4 regions of the Brevibacillus choshinensis genome follow, and region 3 is predicted to be linked to each of the others. Evidence: riboswitches for the same ligand, from Rfam matches in the RefSeq annotation. Region 3 holds a riboswitch; each other region holds the start of a gene.
The links. A riboswitch is a leader RNA that binds a small molecule or an ion and turns the genes downstream of it on or off. The one in region 3 is predicted to bind cyclic di-AMP.

Region 1 (4,801 bases), 880 kb from region 3:
AGGAGCGGGGTGCTGCGTATGAATTCCACGATGCAGGCAGACAGGAACGACAGCCATTTCTGCTTGACTCTGCGTCCAAATGCGAGCAGCAGCCCCCCAATAAGGGCGATGGCGAACCCGGCGATGGTCGCGAGAATGGTCGTTTGAATCGCTGCTGCGATCTGGGGGAGTATCTCCCACGTAAAGGACCAACTCCACATGGCTTACACCCTCCCTATCGATGCGCGGCGCTCCAGCCACCGCATGGCGAGCGTCAAAGGATAGGCCATCAAGAAATACATCACCAGCATAAGACCGAATATTTGAAATGTTCTGGATGAATCAAACGTGCGCAGGAGCATTCCCTGGAATGTCAAATCAGCCAGTGTGATCAAGGAAAGTAGGGAGGTCCCCTTCAACAGCTCTACCATTAGATTTCCGAACGAAGGAAGCATCATGACGGTTGCTTGCGGCAAGATGATCCGTCTCATGCGCTGCCAAGGCGACATGTTCAAGGCAATCGATGCTTCCATCTGTCCCTTTGGAACGGCAAGAATGGCGCTTCTGACCACTTCCGAACCGTAGGCTCCATAGTTGAGACCTAGTGCAATCACTCCCGCAAGGATCGGGGAAAGCTCTATGCCCAGCAGGGGCAGCGCGAAAAACAGCCAAAACATCTGTACCAAGAGAGACGTCCCCCGGAAGATTTCCACATAAGCGCTGATGATCCCGCGAACCCAAAACCATTTGGAAAGCCTGCAAAAGCCGGCTGCAAATGAGACGGTGAAGGCGACCAGCACCGAGAGTGCCGTCACTTGCAAGGTCGTCGCCGCTCCTTTGAGCAAAAAAGGAATCAGCTGCATAGTCTCACTCATGTTCATCCCTTCCTTTCGTCGAAGCAGCGCCCATCATTGCTTTGACAGCCCTTCAGCCGTCATCTCGGCAGGCAGCTCCTGCTCGGTAAAGCCAAACGGCTCCAGGACCTTCAGCAGCTCTCCCGATTCTTTGAGCTTTTGCAGCTCCTCATTGAACGCTTTGACAAACGCTTCATCTTCTTTGCGGAAGGCTGCCGCTCCGTAGCCGCGAATGCTTTTCCCGTCAATCTCGGGCTGGGTGAAATCCATGACCCTCTCCACATTGCTGTCATTGGCACTCTCCAGAACTGCTTGCAGGGACGGGCCCGTCATCGTGATGGCATCTGCACGTCCCGCTTGCAGCGCTGCTATCGCCGATGGCTGATCTGGCACCAGGACCAGCTGCTCTTGCTTCACTCCCGATTTCTCCAGGTACTCCATCTCGATCGCGCCGCTCATGACCGCGATTCTAGCATTTGGGTTCAAGGCGATGTCCTTGTAGCTGCGCAATTGGAGCGGGTTTCCTTTCTTCACCGCGAGCGCTTCCCCGATGCTGTATTCCGGATTGGCAAACGCCACTTCCTTGGCGCGGGCCGGTGTGATGTACATGCCTGCCGTAATGATGTCAAAGCGCTTTGCTTTCAGCCCTGGGATCAGGGACCCGAACTCAGTCAGTACGCCGTTCATTTCGTTTATCCCCATTTTGGAGAGGACGACGCGTGCGACCTCTACCGCTTCTCCGGTCAATTTTCCGTCCGGAGTGGCATAGGCGTACGGTTTTTCGTTGGCGAAGCCCACCGTGACAAAGCCTTGTTTCTTCACTTTTTCCAATGTGCTCTCCGCTGATTGGGTCTGCTCATTGCCCGCGACGGACCGGGCTTGCTGTCCAAAGCCGCATCCTGCGACAAGCAAAAGGCACGACAGTACGGCTGTCCATCCCCATCTCATGAAGCTTTTCTTGTTCATGCTTCCTTCCCCTTTCACATCCCATGTATAGAAAAAGCCAGCGCAACACCTTCCATGATACGGGAGGGCCATCCCCACATGGAAAAGCAAATGCGCCGGCTGTTTTCTCGCTGGAAGGCATGTCAAACAAGCTGTGCACAAGGGATTTTTCCCAATAGGAACTACGCGCTCCCAGTGTGTACAAGACATGCGCTCTCTAGCAATTGAGGTTTTGGAATAATCTGCTTTAGCCGACGAGGTTAGCTGACGGGTAGGATGGCAGTGTGCATCCCTTCTGTGCATCACAGAATTAACCCCTAACGTGGTTCCCCCGCTTCCGTAAAAGACGGAACTAGGCCCCTATTTGATTGGGAGGTGTTCGTTGATCTCCTCTCATGATTCCGTTATGGTTAACACGCGTTTCATGTTATCATGCCTCTCCTTTTGACACATCCTTGATAATTCCGTATATTCGCTCTTCTGGTCCACTCAGGCTCTGTTAACCGTAATTACCAGACATCTCCAAAAAATTCCGTCCATATCCTACCATGTCCACTCTGACTAAAAAGGTTCACGCTATGTCGGTTCACCAGAAAATTTGGCGACGCAAAGCCTTTTGCAGTACAAAAAAAGATCATCTGGCCGCGGTGTCGACCGGATGATCCTGCTCGCTATGTTTTCTATTTGGTTGGGGAAGCGACCGTTTTGACTGCATTTCCTTCTTCATCAAACTTCATTTGATAGGATAACTGGTTCAATTTGCCGATCATCCGTTTCCGGTTCGCCGCATCCATCGGGACCGGCTGTCCGTTCACGATTTTGACCGGGATCACTTTGGAGGTGGTTTCCTTTTCCCCAAAGGTCAGCTCCACCATCATTGCTTCTCTTCCTTTGGGATTGTAAGAGGTGGTAAAGACGAAGTTGCCTACGCTGTAGTAGATCGGCACCCCTTTGTAGAGCTCCATTCCCATCACCGAATGGCTATGGGAGCCGACCACCGCATCTACCCCGCTGTCAATGAGCTTCCGAGCCATTTCCCGCGCATACGGCTCCGGATTATCCTTGTATTCGAGATTCCAGTGCATCACGGCGATGGTAATATCAGACTGTGCCACTGCTTTTTTGACGTAGGTGAGCATCGGCTCATACGAATAAGCATGGGCGAGTCCTGGCTTGTTTTTTCCAGCAAACCATTGCCGATTGGGCAGTACATGGCTCAACCCTATGACGGCAACACGCTTTCCGTTGATGGTTCGGATGTCCGGGGCGAATGCCTCCTCCTCGTTTTTCCCTGCACCTACATAGCCAAGCTGAACCTTTTTCAAATGGTCCATGGTATCGAATAACGCGTCCATGCCGTAGTCCAAGGAATGGTTATTGGCCAGATTGACGACATCAAAGCCGGCGTTCACCAATCCTTGCAGAGTTTGGGGCTTGGATCGGTATGTATATTCCTTTTTCGCTGCCTGGCCGCGGGTGCTGACAGACGTCTCCAGATTGCCGATGGTCAGATCCGCCTGCTTCAGAAAGTCTACCGTCTTTTGAAACGGGTAATCCACGCCATGGAGCCCGATTTGGTTTCCGACGCTCTTGTCCAGCATGATATCTCCCACAAAAGCGATACGAATCCTGCTTTCCTCTGCCGCAGATACGCCATGCGATCCCGCCGCACTGCCTGCGATCAATAGCATCGCAGCGGCTATTGCCGTCCCAATCTTCCACCGTCCGATTTTCATGCACCTCTCTCCTCACGCTTCTACGCCCATTCTAGTTGCTGCTGGGTGTGAAGCCTGTTGAAGCCTGTCCGGAGCAGAGGAACATTTCCCGTGAAAAATCGACGTTTTGTGATTTCCCGGTTTTCAAATGTCGAATTAGACGTGAAACAAGTATAATGGTGAAAATGTGATTTCAATTTCGTAGGCGTCGTGAAAGGAGGAACCATGGTACATCAGCCGCGTTCCGTCATACTCAAAACCAAAACCACCTTGCCTGGTGCGAGGCCTGGAAGTGTACGGAGAAATCACTTGCTGAACAGACTGGACGAAGGCCTCTTTTGCAAGCTGACCATTCTTTGCGCACCTGCCGGCTACGGCAAGACGACCTTGCTCACGCAGTGGGCCCATCAGCAGTCCGCCAAGCCGGCTTGGCTCTCGCTCGACGAAATGGACAATGATCTCATCCGCTTCTGGAAATACGTCGTACATACGATCGCGGACTCCCGTCTGCCTGAACTCGCAGAAAGACTCGAGCCATTGATGGGAGCCGTTTCCCATACATCGATTTTCACCTTTATTGACTCGCTTCTGTATGAACTGGATAGCATCGAACAGCCCGTCATTCTTCTCTTGGACGACTACCATGCCATCTTCGAGGAGCAGATTCATCTCAGCCTGTCGTACTTCATCGACTACTTGCCTGGCCATGTTCATCTGTTCATCGCCAGTCGTAACGCACTGCCTTTTTCCACCGCCAAATGGACCTTGCGTGGACAGGCTTGCCACATTTCGTTGGAGCAGCTGCGCTTTACCCACCAGGAGACGGCCAGCTTTTACCATGATTCACACGGCATCTCGCTTCACCCACAGCAAATCGAACGCATCCTGGAAAGGACTGAAGGATGGGTGGCTGGGCTTCAGCTGGCTGCGATCTCCCTCACGAATCCAGTCCACCATGACCGCTTTTTTGACGGGTTCAACGGTTCCCATCACAATATCACCGAGTATTTGCTGCACGAGGTATGGCTCCGCCTTCCCGCTGATCTCCAGGATTTTTTGCTTGCCACCTGCATCTTGAAGCGTATGGACGCCCCCCTCTGCAATCGCTTGACGAATCAGACGCAGAGCCACCAGATTCTTACTTTTCTGCACAGGCAAAATATTTTTCTCATTCCCTTGGATGATTATCACAGCTGGTATCGGTATCATCACCTGTTTGGCGACTTCCTCGAAGGGCAGCTGCAGAGGCGGGATCCCCAAAAAGCAGTCGACCTGCATCGCATCGCTAGTGCAGCCTTTGCCGAACGG
Region 2 (4,801 bases), 770 kb from region 3:
CTGGCCATTATCCCCGTCGAGGACTGGCCGTATTTTGAGCGGTACAGACAAGCCGCCCGACAACATGCCAAGCGCTATCCCGAAATGGAAGCGTTGATAGAGCAAGTACGAGCTCACATCCAAAATCACGGTGCGCTAAGTTCGGATGATCTAAAATTGGATGGAAACTTCGTTTGGCGATCGGCCATCCATTGGAGCAGTGGAAACAATTCATCTCGGTCGGTTCTGGAGCAGATGTATTCGACAGGCGAGTTGATTATCCATCACAAAAAAGGAACACGTAAATATTACGATATCGCGGGGAAGTACATACCGCCAAATCTGCTGAATGCGCCGGAGCCGCTGGAGAGCGAGCTGGAGCATCACAAGTGGCGGGTACTGCGTCGAATCGGCGCTGTTGGCCTTTTATGGAATCGCGCATCCGATGCCTGGCTGAACATATGGGGATTGAAAGCGGAGCAGCGCAATGAGGTTTTCCGCCGACTGTTGCACGAAGCTCGCATTGCTGCTGTTGCCGTAGAACAAATGAAGGATATACTTTATTGCCGCGCGGAAGACTTGCCGCTTATTGAAGCCGTTCAGCAAAATCCAGCGCCGAAATGGCGCTGCGAGCTGATTGCCCCACTAGATAATTTCATATGGGACAGAAAACTGATCAAAGAATTGTTTGGATTCGATTACACCTGGGAGATCTACACGCCTGCAATCAAACGGAAGTTCGGCTATTATGTGTTGCCTCTATTATACGGAGAAAGCCTCATCGGACGAGCCGAGGTAATCGCGGAGCGAAAATCCGGGACGCTGGTTGTCAAAAACATCTGGTACGAGAACGACATAAAGCCAACAAAACAATTGCGGACAGCCTTGAACAATTGTTTTCAAAACTTTGGAGTATTCAATGGATGCGAGACGATTTCGATAGAGTCTATGAACTGATATTTCGAGTTCCCCGGTAACATTTGCCGACAAGTCTCCGCGTACGAATCAGGTATTGCCCGCTTTACGATCATCCTTAACCAAGTTGCACATGACTATTTGAATCCGCCCATTCGAATATGGGGAATAAAGGCATTGGGCTCCTGTCGCTCCAAGAAGATGAAAGGACGCATTTTGTCTCTTCAGCGAATGACAGCACAACCTTAGTGAATACTAATGTGAAAAGGGAGCGCGAGCATATGAGGCAGCTGGCTTTCTGGGAAAACCAAGAACGCCGAGCCCTCGCTTGAGGACTCGGCGTTCGCATCGCATTCATTAGCCAATAAATTCTTGAACCCAGTATCCATTCACATAGCCTACACCGATTTTGGTGAAGGAAGGATTCATGATGTTTTGACGGTGACCTTCGCTGTTCATCCATTGGTTCATGACTTCATCAGCGGTGCGCTGACCCATCGCAATGTTTTCTCCAGCGGTCATATAAGATACACCGAACTGCTTCATCATGTCAAATGGAGAACCGTACGTAGGGCTGGTATGGTCGAAGTAGTTGTTATTGGACATGTCAGCCGCTTTTGCCTGTGCTACTTTGTTCAAAGAAGCGTCGAGCTCCACTGGTTTCAGCCCTGCTTTTGCACGCTCTTGGTTCACCAGGTTAGCGACTTGCTTCATGACAGCGGAAGCGTCCACTTGCTGATTGGTTTGCTCTGCAGGTTGTGGAGCAGCTACCTGTTGTACAGGCTGCTGAATAGTTGTCGCGTATTGCGGTTGAACAGGTTGCTGCATCACGGGTTGATATCCGTATTGTACGGTATATGGAAACGATTGGGTTGGTTGTTGAAGGGCCGCGGCAGAAGCTGTGTTAGAAAAGTCGGAAAGAACAAATCCCAATCCCAAAGTCGCGATTGCAATCGTACCAAGGCGTTTCATATTCACATCGTCTCCTTTTTTTGGCCTACGAGGTTAGTTGACGGATTCGGATTGAGGAAAAACAACCCTACGCCCTTTGGCGATTCACCCCATGCAGATCTCACATCTGCAAAAGAAGATCCCCCGCACTTCCATTCGAGAGGAAGTTTCGGCTGTTTTGTTTGGCATGACCCAGAATAACAGAGATTCTACGTCGAAATAAATACACAAAAAATGGTATGAGTACTAGGTGTAATGGCCGCAAACGTTGACTGCATGCGATTTCTTAGGAACGTTTCTTTTCTGATGTAAAATATAGCAGGGCAAGGACAGGCAAAATCAATCCAAACCATAAGGCTGCATTCCATCCCCCTACGGCGTAAGACCAACCAACAGTAGCTTTCGCAGAAACACCGGCATCCAAAATAAAGGCTGATACAACTCGCTCAGTGATCCCAACAATTAAACTGGACTGAGATAGAAGAGGCAACAAAACAGAGACGATGAAGGCAATGAGAGCAACCCCAGTAACGGGTGAAACGCTAGGTTACTTGTATTTAGTCTGATCTATTAGGTTGTATTTGTATGATGGCTAATAGAATGACTGCCTCACTAGGTATTTACCATATAGAACATTGGAGGATTAAATGTCCTGGAGCAAATTGAAGCAAAATCTGGAGAGTTTTCTCTGTCCTGCGTTATATGAAAGGGTTGAATACCGTGCAACCGGCTATCGTTATTTACCAGATAAAGCAGGACTTTGTTATATTTCGGTAGACAAAAAGAATGTACTCAATATGAATGATAAAACTACCTTAATCAAATGGTATCAGACGGAGCTGGAAATTAAGAATGATCCAAATATCCAAATTCCAATCAGTAATGAAGAAATTGAAGCTGTCAGAAAAGATGCCAAGGGAATAGTTCCAGAGGATCGTCTAAAAGTAATTGCAAGAAATAGAAAAATATCAGAATATGCAGAGGAGCTTTTGTTAGCACAGGTATCATTAAGTAAATCAAATTTTAGCGTTGTTGCTAATAAATTTTTAGCCATTTCTATTGAGGAAAGCCTGGAGAGCAATGATATATTATTGAATATCCTGGCTTTGGTGGACAGACGAGTTGGAAAAAAGCGAATTTTAAACATGGCCGAGAAAATGAAATTAAAGCATCCAATTGTGCAGTATTTTTATGAACTACGACTTAGTACCTTATGAAAACACATCCCTTTTTAAGATGCGCCGGAATTAGCGGTAGTCTTGGACAAAGAAAGAAAAGTCCAAATCTACCGCTAATTTACTATATCTTTCTAGATAAAAAATGAGTGAAGTGTAATTGCAATATTGTTTAAGGAAGGGGAACCTACATGAAACGTACCTTTACATAATGGCTACGATAGCAATAATTGCAGGATGCAGTGATCACGCACCAGGCATAAAGGAAGACCCATCCGTGCATCTAGATACACGAGTAGTGGTTCTAAGGAGCCTGGAAGGGGCTTCCCCGCCATCCTCAGCACCGATCTTTATTGCATCCGGAATAGCGGGAGCCCGGCCTGAAAAGACGTTTGTCCCGTTAATCATGTATTATGTCGTTCCGATTTTCCTGATCGGTTATTTCATCGCGCTGGGTGTATTGCCAATTCCTGTATAAAGGCAAAGGAGGAGTGTTTTATGAAAAAGACGCTTGAGGTACTTTTCGTGGTCAGTCTGGTACTCTTTTTACTAGCGGGCTCATTATTAGTAATAGGTCAAGTGCTTGGTCTTCTCTTGCAAAATGGTGAACTTATTTTGAAAAGCCAGGAGCTCTTGGCAAAGCCTACATTTGCAATTAGTGCAGTAGCTGGCGTCATTGCCTATTTGTTGAATCAGAAGAAGAAGCAAAAGGTAAGTGAGGGGGCTAGTGAAGCAAACGTGATTTCTTCGTAAAGCAAGCACGCAAAGGTTGTCATTCGTCGAAAACCTTTGCCGGATTTGCTGTGCAATCGGGCATTGATTTGAAGCCACAGGATTTCGACGTTCAATGAGATCGCGCCGAAAGCGTTATTTCATTCGAACGCCGTGAGGAGTCGAAAGGAAAGTCAGCGGGTTGCCCTCGCAGTGGGAGCCCCTGGCTTTTTTCGTTTTTTGCGGCGGGTAGACCGAACTGTATAAAACTAGCCCCCCCTGCGGATAATTGTGGTAAATGAATGGACTTGGGGACTGACAGATGAAGGGGTATTCTAGGTATGCTCGAAAGAGAAAGGCCACTGGACCGATGCATTCTTTCCAGCTGGGCTTGACCGCCAACCTTCAGCAGTTGCGGCAAGAACTCGGGTACAGTCCCGATTTGACCATCCGCGAGTGGGAGCTGGGGGAACAGGGCATCTGGGTCGCTGTCGTCTATACGAACAATCTGATCGATATGCAAACCGTCAATGAGTTCATTGTGCGTTCCTTATCTGTTTTCGGGACAGATGATTTTGCCGCCAGCTTGTTCTCCCCCGAAGATACGTTCCGCTTCATCAAAAGTCGCGCCGTGAAGGTCGGCGAAGTAAGGGTTACCGAAGATTGGATGGACCTCGCAGTATCCATCGTTTCCGGTGATACTGCCATTCTCATCGACGGCTGCGCAAAAGCGGTGGTCTGCGGGACGAGAGGCGGCGAGTGGCGCTCCATTTCGGAGCCGACGACAGAAGTAACGATCCGCGGTCCCAAGGATAGCTTCAATGAATCGATCGCGACCAATATCACCTTGCTTCGCCGGCGGATCATGAACCCGGATCTCTGGCTGGAAACGATGAAGATCGGCAATGTGACCAAAACCGATGTCGCCGTCATGTACATAAAAGGAGTAGCGGATGAAAACATCGTGCAGGAAGTCAAACAAAGGCTCAAGGAGATCAAGCTCGACTCTGTACTGGAGTCGGGTTATATCGAGGAGCTGATTCAAGATCAGACCTTTACTCCCTTCCCGA
Region 3 (4,801 bases):
GATTTCCCCCAAATCAGAGGTTTGAACGTTACTCCCGATCGACATGACGATGGTATGATCCGTGTTCCCAAGTGCCGTCATACATAGCTTATAGAAATCGATCGATCGGTTAACGATCGTACCCAATGAAATGTAAATGGGGCTTTTCCCCTCGATTTCAGTGAGGTCGAAGTTTTCCTGCGTGTATCGTGAAGAGATGGATGGACCTACAAATTTGTAAGTTTGGTCGAATGCTTCTCCAAAAGGTTGAAACTCCTTGGTTGTATAAACGATAGTAAGTGGTGCAGGATTACAAAAAACCTCATAAGGAGAATGGATCTCCACATCATATTTTTCCTTCACCCTATTCGTCAGGCGGTGATATTCCTCTTGGATGGGTGTAAGGATTTCCACAGGTATTTTGTCAGAAAGCTGTTCCAGCATGTTCTCGAATGATTCTTTTGTCTGCGCAAAAGAAGTACACGAATTCATTGCAGGAAGCTTTAGGATCTGCGCCAGTAACCGTCCGCATCCAAACATGGAATCGTGGATGATGTAATCAAAATGCTCTCCTTTGATCTGCTCAAGAACGCTAGGGATGACGATATCTGCCGTATGTAAAAGACCGTTGACTCTTTCAAGCAAATAATTTCTTCCACCCGAGATAAACGCTTCTATAAATTTTTGACCGTCAATTGTTCGTACAGTAGCTCCCGTCTTCTCCATACGCTCTCGAAAAGCTTCTACCGTAAAGTACACTACCTCTTCTCCGCGAGAGATAAGCTCCTGCACCACTCCAATCGTTGGATTGATATGTCCTTCTGATCCACTATTGATAAATAAAACACGTGCCATATCTACCGCTCCTTACGCATTACGCATTTCCCTACTTTGTGCAAGAATAATGGGCACTGCCCCAAACGATCGCTCCACTCAAATAATGGAATCAAGTTTATCATAGCCATCCATACTGCGCAAAACCACCTTGTTTTTCACTTCGGAACGAACAGAATGTTCAGTCTCCCCGAACGGTTAGTACCACGTTACCTTTCTTATGTCCCAGATCCACATAGCTGTGAGCCTCCGGTGCTTGCTCCAGCGGAAAGCGGCGATCGATTACAGAACGCAGCTTTCCTGCCTCGATCAGCTCCTTCAGATACATTAAGTCTTCTGCGGATTCCTTCGACGATCCGCCGATTACCTTCTTGCTGCTCGTCGCATTGACCCATAGTCCGCCAATGATCGGCAGAAAGTCCACATGGTACGCACGCAAATAGAAGCCATTCGGTGTCAGACGCTTGACGCAAGCTTGGAATGGACTCTTCCCGACCGTATCAAAAATGATATCGTAAGACGGACCTTCCTCTGCGAACTTCTCTTTTGTATAATCAATGACTCGGTCGGCTCCCAGCGATTTCACCAATTCCACATTAGACGTGCTGCACAATCCGGTTACTTCCGCGCCGAAATACTTGGAGAGCTGGACGGCATATGTCCCGACGCTGCCAGAAGCTCCGTAAACGAGCACCCGACTGCCGCTTTGGATGTTGGCCTTCCGGAGAAATTGCAGGGCCGTATAGGCGCCTACCGGTACCGCAGCTGCCTCCTCGAACGTCATGTTTGCAGGTTTGAGTGCGACACCGCCATTCTCGGGCAGACATTTGTATTCCGCATACGCGCCGAAGCTGATTCCGCAGGCAGCATATACGGAATCTCCCGGCTTGAACCGTGTAACGCGGCTACCCGCCGATTCGACCACGCCCGCCAGTTCGAATCCGAGAATCCTGATACGCTTTGGTCTCCAAAGGCCGTTGAATAGGCGCGCGAGGAAAGGATCTGCTTTGCGTAACCGGCAATCCCCAGCAGCAACGGTTGTAGCATAGACCTTAATCATGATTTCGTCGTCATTTGGTACGGGCTTGGCGACCTCCCGCAGCTGCAGCACATTCGGCGGTCCGTACCGCTCGTATACAATCGCTTTCATACTTCCTCCCCTTCTCTCCCCTTCGTAATCTTTCTCCATATTTATATACAGTTCACCGCTTACAAAAGTTTCCGTTCTTTAGCCACGGTGCATTATATGGCCTGATTCATAGAAATATCATTTCGCGAAGTTCTGCAAACAAAAACGAATGCCGCAGCATCCGTTTATGACCCGATCAAATCCGTTCGTTGAAAAAGAAGTCGTTGCCTCCATCCCCGCCGTTCCTTTTGATATTCGGACACCGCTCCCAGAGAAGTCGCTGTTTCTGCCACTTTCTCTAATATCCCATTAATCCTACCAAATTTTATACCTTTCATTTGACCGCGAATGTCTGTTATTCTAGGTCATGCCAAACAAAACAGCCGAAACTTCCTCACGAATGGAAGTGCGGGGGAACTTTTTTTCTTGCAGATGAGAGATCTGCATGGGGTGAATCGCCAATGTGCGTAGGGTTGTTTCCTCAATCCGAACCCGTCAACTAACCTCGTAGGCTAAAAAAAGGAGACGATGTGAATATGAAACGCCTAGGTACGATTGCAATCGCGACATTGGGATTGGGATTTGCTCTTTCCGGCTTTTCTAACACAGCTTCTGCCGCGGCTGCTTATCCTTGCCCATTGAATGCAGGGGCGACCAAGCAAGTGCAACAACAGCAACAAGCCCAAGGCTTCCCATATATGGTACAACCGCAATATGCATATCAACCAGTAATGCAACAGCCGGTTCAACAGCAATACAAGCAACAGCCTGTACAACAGCAGCCTGTACAACAGCCCGTTCAACAGCAGCCTGCAAAGCAACATCAAGTGGATGCATCCTCTGTTATGAAGCAAGTGGCGGATCTGGTAAACCAGGAACGTGCAAAAGCAGGCCTGAAACCGGTAGTACTGGACGCTTCCTTGAACAAGGTCGCTCAAGCGAAGGCAGCTGACATGTCCAACAACCATTACTTCGACCATACAAGCCCTACGTATGGTTCTCCCTTTGACATGATGAAACAGTTCGGGGTGTCGTTTATGACCGCAGGTGAGAACATTGCTATGGGTCAACGCACGGCTGATGAAGTCATGACTCAGTGGATGAACAGTGAAGGTCACCGCCAAAACATCATGAATCCTTCCTTCACCAAAATCGGAGTAGGCTTTGTGAATGGATACTGGGTGCAAGAATTCATCGGATAATGATAGGGTATGGGAAAGCCGCGTCCTCAAGCGAGGGGCCGGCTTTTTTGTTTTTTCTCAGAAAGGCAGAAACCTATGGCCGGGCAACTCGTCCCCGCTTTGCTGTCTTATTATTTACCTAGCTGGTGCGCTCATTCGTCGAAAAAAGGGGAGGGTTTTCAAAACCAAAGACCTATTTCCAAATGCCTATTGATGTTATAATTTCATCAATACCTTTTTTCCAATCCAGATAAAGGCAAATCATGCGAAAGTATGAGACGCAAAGCTAAAGGGGCCTCGTGGTAACACAAGCCAGCCAGCTACCAAAGGAGAATGCTTCATGACTCGTCAGCGTCTAGAGAAATGGATTCAAGAGAATACATTATTAAAAATTCAATTTAGAAACTCATCCGACGTTATTCTAGGACGAATATTGAAGGTGGAGAAAGTGACAATCCTTGTTTATCACGATGATAGCAAGCAACTGTTGAACTTGGCATTACAGGATATAAAAAGCATCGAAGTAACCGGATAAAGGAGTGCTGCCACAAGTAACAACGGCAGCCTTTTTTTGTATGGATGGTGAGTTACGTCCATTTTCGTCATTTGGTATGCTTTTACTGGTAAAAACTGTTATAATTATGGTAAGCATTCCGAAAGGTGGTGTAACCGTTGTTATATTTCCTTGGTGCCTTGGTAGCCGTAATCGGTGCGGGATTCTTCTTGGCTGGAACAAACAGCCTGACAAGAAAAGATGAGCATGCCGTAAACCATTCCATCGATGACGCGATTGCCCATCATCAGCTCAGTCAAATGCATCAGAATCAACATCACAATTTTTGAAGTTTGGTGCCCGGAAAGGGCCTTTTTTATGACAAAGACTGTTCGGGAGGCGTTTCCCTTGCCAAGAAAAAAAGTCCCTCGTTAATCCCGTGCTCCGCCGCCCCCTCCCCTAGTTAGAATTTTTTAGGCTAACAATCAAACCTGGGAGGAAGGCGAACCATGAAGCCCTTTGCTATGAACTGGAAAGCCCTTCATTTTGGCGTAGAAATTGAATTTGTTGGAGGTAAACCCGAGGTTGTTGAACTCTTGCCAGGCTGGACTATGGCGTTGGATGAACGGCAAATTGATGATACCGGCGAAGAGTCCGGCAGCGAACTTCAAACGCCCCCCATTCTCTGGAAAGATCGCGAACAAATCCGCGAGATGCTCCTAAGGCTCCATGCGACAGGAGCTAGGGTGAACTGGAATTGCGGACTTCACATCCATGTTAGTTTGGAGCCTTGGGGAGAAGAAGCCATTCCCGATTTTATCGAGGCTGCCTTGCAACATCAAGAATCAGTCAAAAACTTATTCAACACCAGTGAAGATCGGCTCGTATACTGCCCCCCTGTCACCAGGGAAATGCGGGATCGGTTTATTTCCGCCCCTGGGGATGCGGCGCTTCGACATACAGGACGCCCTCAATCCCATCGATGTGGCATCAACCTTGCTGCATGGTACGATAACCGAACAGTGGAAATTCGTTATGCAAACGGCACTTTGAATTACGGTGAAGTAATCCGTACTGTAGAATTTTGCCTTCGCTTCATTGCAGCCATCGGTGCACGACGAAAGCTCCCATGCAATCCCGAGCAAATGGCAGCTGAACTCGGAGTGCCTCTCTCTGGATATCCCC
Region 4 (4,801 bases), 950 kb from region 3:
GGGGAATTCGGTATCCACAATTGTAGTACGCTTCTACATAGCGCTCATGTTTTAGCAAGCAGCGTTCTTCCCATTCAGGAACGGAGGCTTCCGCACAGATCGTATGCATGGCAGCTAGCTGAGTTCCAGCTACTCTCCCAATTTCATATTGTTCCTCAAGAGAAAGAACGGGCAAAGCGTCCTTGGCATCCTCCCCCTCCAGATAAGACAAGACCATGTAGCAATGATTCGATTCCTCCAACACGGCCTGTTCCATGGGTAAAGATGCCTTTACCTCCATTTTTTTCAAAACCTCTAGAATCGCAAATTCTTTTTTCTTTTGCTCCCATGCGGTCCGGTCGGCTATGCGCAGCATTCGCTGGGTACCGTCAGACAGGTATACGCGATATTTGAGATCTGTAGAGAATCCTTTGAAGATTTGCTCGATCCTCTCCGTATTTCGAAGACTCGGTGAGGTATGTATCAATGCTTGCAGCCAGTCCTCCATGCTTTCCCCTCGCTTTCTCATGGCAACCATTTATTATACTAGCAAACTCACGGAAATGGTAGAAAAAGGAATACAAGGGCTCATCAATGGATGAAAACAAAAAAACTGCCCGCGAACGGACAGTTTTTTTAAAGGGAGACTTACAGTTTTACTACGTTCTCAGCTTGTGGGCCACGGTTGCCTTGAACGATGTTGAATTGAACGCGTTGGCCTTCGTCCAAAGTTTTGAAGCCATCACCTTGGATTGCGCTGAAGTGTACGAAAACATCGTCTCCGCCTTCTACTTGAATGAATCCGAAACCTTTTTCTGCGTTAAACCATTTTACTGTTCCGTTCGTTTGCATGAAAAAAAACCTCCAAAAAAGTCAATTTTGAATATGCTAGTCATATTTACCGAAGCAAATAAAGCTCACATATCATGAAGAAATACCCTTATCGATACGTGTGATATGCCTTCATGATATGTGAATCCATACCTACTTCTCAAATATGTGAGAATCGTATTACGGAACTTCAAAACGGGCAAGGTACATCTTTTGAAAACCAAAAACAACGAAAGCCCTGCCTCTCTTTCATCCTTGCGGCTCCGATGACCGCGCCAGTGTGAATCGGGCATTCAAAAAATAAAAAACGTAAGGTGTCCACTTTCTACGTGGATATTACGTATCGGATTTTCAAGTAGCAACCTCATTCTACCATGCCTGTCCAGTAAAAGCAACAAGACACCTTCTATCCCTTACTCTTATGCTTCTGCTACAATCAAGGAAAGGAGTGATCCACACATGCAAAAGGAAACCATCAGCTGCTCTACTTTTCGCAAAACCATCCAGGAAGAAAGCAACCTACTACTGGTTGACGTTCGAGATGAAGAGAAATTCCTACAAGAAAGTCTGCACATAGAAGGAATCGAAACCAAAAACGCCCCCTACGTACATATGAAGGAACAAGATCAGCCCTTTGATGAAAAAACCTCTCATACGTTCCGAGATGCGACGATCATCACGGTCTGCACCACAGGCAACAAGGCACAAAAAGCAGCAGCTCTCCTCCGGGAAAAAGGATATCGTGCCCTTGCACTTGAAGGCGGATTGACGGCTTGGAACGATTTGAAAGAAAACCGCTAATGACTTCTCCCTCTCGATCAATCGAGAGGGATTTTTTCTTATTCCTTCCTACCTGTATTCTCTATTCTATGATTCTTATCCTATTAATCCTACCAAATATTACACCTATCATTCTCCGATAGATCTCTGTTATTCTGGTTCATGCCAAACAAAACAGCCGAAACTTCCTCTCGAATGGAAGTGCGGGGGATCTTTTTCTTGCGGATGAGAGATCTGCATGGGGTGAATCGCTAAAGTGCGTAGGGTTGTTTCCTCAATCCGAATCCGTCAACTAACCTCGTAGGCCAAAAAAAGGAGACGATGTGAATATGAAACGCCTTGGTACGATTGCAATCGCGACTTTGGGATTGGGGTTTGCTCTTTCCGGCTTTTCAAACACAGCTTCTGCCGCGGCAGCGTATAATTGCCCACTGAAAGCAGGGGCGCCTAGCCAAGTGCAACAGCAGCAACAAGTCCAATGGTTCCCATATATCCTTCAAATGAAGCAATTCACACCACAATTTGGATATCAGCCAGTCATGCAACAGCCGGTGCAGCCGCAATACGCAGCTCCAGTCAAACAGCAGCCTGTACAGCAACAACCTGTACAACAACAGCCAGTTCAGCAACCGGTTCAACAGCAGCCTGCAGCTGCTCCGCAACCTGCAAATCAAGCCGATCAACAAGTTTCCTCTGTTGTGAAGCAAGTAGCTGATCTGGTGAACCAGGAGCGTGCAAAAGCGGGTCTGAAACCACTTCAGCTTGATGCTTCCCTGAACAAGGTCGCACAAGCAAAAGCGGTTGACATGTCCAACAACAACTACTTCGACCATACAAGCCCAACGTATGGATCTCCATTTGACATGATGAAGCAATTCGGCGTATCTTTTATGACCGCTGGGGAAAACATTGCAATGGGTCAACGTACAGCTGATGAAGTCATGAACCAATGGATGAACAGTGAAGGTCACCGTCAAAACATCATGAATCCTTCCTTCACCAAAATTGGTGTAGGCTTTGTGAATGGATATTGGGTGCAAGAATTCATCGGATAATGAAATGGTATGGGAAAGCCGAGACCTCAAGTGAGGGCCCGGCTTTTTTGGTTTTTGCTATTCCTGCTTGGATTGAGTGTCCGTGCATTGCTTAGACGTGCAGCCACAATCCTGTTCTTCCATGAGCGCTACATCTTTTTGATGCATCTCTTGCTTCGTCGGATAGGCAGATACTTGCTGCATTTCAGCATTCACATCGTTTTGCTGTGGCACGGGCTGCTCCTCCTCGCCTTGCAAGTAGTCATTGCTCTTTTAGTATACACCGCTCTTTGGCGTTCATTCTCCATGGGAAGAGGGAGCGTGAACCAATCAGTGATTACTGCAGACTGAGAATATGCTCCAAATCCTTCAGCGCTGCTGCAGCCGCTGCGACGGGATCTGATTTCCCGCCAATGACAAGCAGGTCACCCATGACATCCGTTTCCACTCGGATCGCTTTTGTCGTGCCTTTTACATTTGCAAACGGGTGCGCAGAGTCAACTGCCAGCAATTCCACAGAAGCCCGGAGCCCTTCCGGAGTGCGGCGAATACTCCCTATCAGCTTTGGTGTCTTACCGGATTGCTGCCATAGCTGGATTTGCTCACGGGTCACTTCTCGCACACTTGATTTCGCGATGTCTGAAAGTGTCAGCTGAGCCCCAAAAGCGGCGTTCGCCAAAATGGTTACTTTGCACGCAGTATCCCATCCATCCACATCAAACGACGGGTCCGGCTCCGCAATTCCCAGCTGCTGCGCCCTCGCAATCGCTTCCTCGCAAGAGATGCCTTCGTCCATCATGCTCGTCAGGACAAAGTTGGTCGTCCCTGTGAACACCCCTTCCACCGCCTGAATTTCACAACCCGCCAAATTGTACTGCAAAAGATCGATGGTCGGTAAGGCAGCCGCCGTCGCCCCGCTAATCTTGAGAGAGACACCATGCTGCTTCGCCAATGCGGACAGACCTGCATAATCAACAACCAGTGCCCCTTTGGACACCGCGATCGCATGCATGCCAGTTTCTAATGCATGCCGTATGTAAGCGAGTCCGGGCCCGCCCGTTTCAAATTGGGATGGTCCCGTTTCAATGAGGACGTCAGCTTGACAGGAACGGATAAAATCCGAACCGGAAAATGGCATATCCCCCGTTTTCTTTTCCGCAGCAAACGCCTCAAGCACTGAAGGCTGCAGCCCCTTCTCATCATAGACACCGTGAGTCGAACGAGCAGTTCCAACCAAAATCACTTCCATGCCATACTGCTTTCGATAGTGGTCCTGACGCAGCATCAATAATCTCGCTACTTGCTTCCCTACCGAGCCATACCCTGTAATCACTACTTTCCATTGTTTCATCCGTCATCCATCCTGTTGGCAATACGCTTATCGAACCAATCTCCTCTGGTGCATGAGTATTGGATTCGCGTCTTGTGGTTTTAGTTTCTTACCGTTTTTTGCAGAGTACAGCTCATCCACATAATCTATGAACAAGATTCCTTGCAGATGATCCATTTCATGCTGGATGCAACGTGCCAGGAAATCCTCTGCTTCCAATATGACCGTTTCTCCTGCCCGGTTGAGGGTCTGCACTTTTACATAAGTCGCACGTTTGACGATACCGACCACTCCGGGGATCGACAGGCACGCTTCGGGCCCTTCCTCCTCTCCGGATTTCTCCAGCAAAACGGGATTGATCAATTCGATGAGACCATCCCCGCAATCCATCACAATCAATTGCTTGGCGATACCGATTTGAATGGCGGAGAGTCCCGCACGCCCTTTATCTGCATAAATGGTTTGCGCCATGTCATTCAAAATCTTTTCCGTGTTCTGCGTGATGGAAGATATTGCTTTTGATCGCTCACGCAAGATCGGGTCACCCAAGCGAACGATTATCCTTTCAGCCATTTCAATTCCCTCCCGCACTGATTTTCCCACGATTTCACCGTAGCAAAGCCTCTCGAATCTGTCAAAGGGAAACCGAGCATATATCTGAAAAATCATCCCCAGCAAGGGTGACAAATGCATGTAGATGCGCTATCTTTATTGGTAAACGATACAGATGTTCCACTTGAAGAGGGAGGCTACCATGCACGCAATAGCATCACAGCTGAATGACACCATTCAGCGCGAAAATCCACATGTATACGAGATGTTGTCCAATCTGGCAAAGCTGATCTAT

Region 1: it holds a riboswitch for cyclic di-AMP, as region 3 does, so the genes downstream of both, ehuB (ectoine/hydroxyectoine ABC transporter substrate-binding protein EhuB) here and JNE38_RS20255 (CAP domain-containing protein) in region 3, are expected to answer to the same signal.
Region 2: it holds a riboswitch for cyclic di-AMP, as region 3 does, so the genes downstream of both, JNE38_RS16405 (CAP domain-containing protein) here and JNE38_RS20255 (CAP domain-containing protein) in region 3, are expected to answer to the same signal.
Region 4: it holds a riboswitch for cyclic di-AMP, as region 3 does, so the genes downstream of both, JNE38_RS15525 (CAP domain-containing protein) here and JNE38_RS20255 (CAP domain-containing protein) in region 3, are expected to answer to the same signal.

Annotation. Positions count from the first base shown of each region.
Region 1 covers NZ_CP069127.1:4,902,141-4,906,941, forward strand. The annotation lists gene ehuD (ectoine/hydroxyectoine ABC transporter permease subunit EhuD) at 1-200, opposite strand, end outside; gene ehuC (ectoine/hydroxyectoine ABC transporter permease subunit EhuC) at 204-860, opposite strand; gene ehuB (ectoine/hydroxyectoine ABC transporter substrate-binding protein EhuB) at 888-1,799, opposite strand; cyclic di-AMP (ydaO/yuaA leader) riboswitch at 2,014-2,147, opposite strand; gene JNE38_RS24560 (CapA family protein) at 2,459-3,514, opposite strand; gene JNE38_RS24565 (winged helix-turn-helix domain-containing protein) at 3,719-4,801, shown strand, end outside.
Region 2 covers NZ_CP069127.1:3,255,324-3,260,124, reverse strand. The annotation lists gene JNE38_RS16410 (winged helix-turn-helix domain-containing protein) at 1-936, shown strand, start outside; gene JNE38_RS16405 (CAP domain-containing protein) at 1,252-1,866, opposite strand; cyclic di-AMP (ydaO/yuaA leader) riboswitch at 1,874-2,030, opposite strand; gene JNE38_RS16400 (SF0329 family protein) at 2,493-3,062, shown strand; gene JNE38_RS16395 (hypothetical protein) at 3,298-3,498, shown strand; gene JNE38_RS16390 (hypothetical protein) at 3,519-3,773, shown strand; gene JNE38_RS16385 (spore germination protein) at 4,054-4,801, shown strand, end outside.
Region 3 covers NZ_CP069127.1:4,022,879-4,027,679, forward strand. The annotation lists gene JNE38_RS20245 (macrolide family glycosyltransferase) at 1-834, opposite strand, end outside; gene JNE38_RS20250 (NAD(P)-dependent alcohol dehydrogenase) at 995-1,963, opposite strand; cyclic di-AMP (ydaO/yuaA leader) riboswitch at 2,314-2,471, shown strand; gene JNE38_RS20255 (CAP domain-containing protein) at 2,479-3,144, shown strand; cyclic di-GMP riboswitch class I at 3,369-3,451, shown strand; gene JNE38_RS20260 (hypothetical protein) at 3,464-3,658, shown strand; gene JNE38_RS20265 (hypothetical protein) at 3,799-3,942, opposite strand; gene JNE38_RS20270 (amidoligase family protein) at 4,126-4,801, shown strand, end outside.
Region 4 covers NZ_CP069127.1:3,074,631-3,079,431, forward strand. The annotation lists gene JNE38_RS15510 (phosphotransferase family protein) at 1-487, opposite strand, end outside; gene JNE38_RS15515 (cold-shock protein) at 628-831, opposite strand; gene JNE38_RS15520 (rhodanese-like domain-containing protein) at 1,270-1,611, shown strand; cyclic di-AMP (ydaO/yuaA leader) riboswitch at 1,757-1,912, shown strand; gene JNE38_RS15525 (CAP domain-containing protein) at 1,920-2,645, shown strand; gene JNE38_RS15530 (hypothetical protein) at 2,703-2,858, opposite strand; gene JNE38_RS15535 (homoserine dehydrogenase) at 2,962-3,975, opposite strand; gene def (peptide deformylase) at 4,003-4,527, opposite strand; gene JNE38_RS15545 (aminotransferase class I/II-fold pyridoxal phosphate-dependent enzyme) at 4,709-4,801, shown strand, end outside.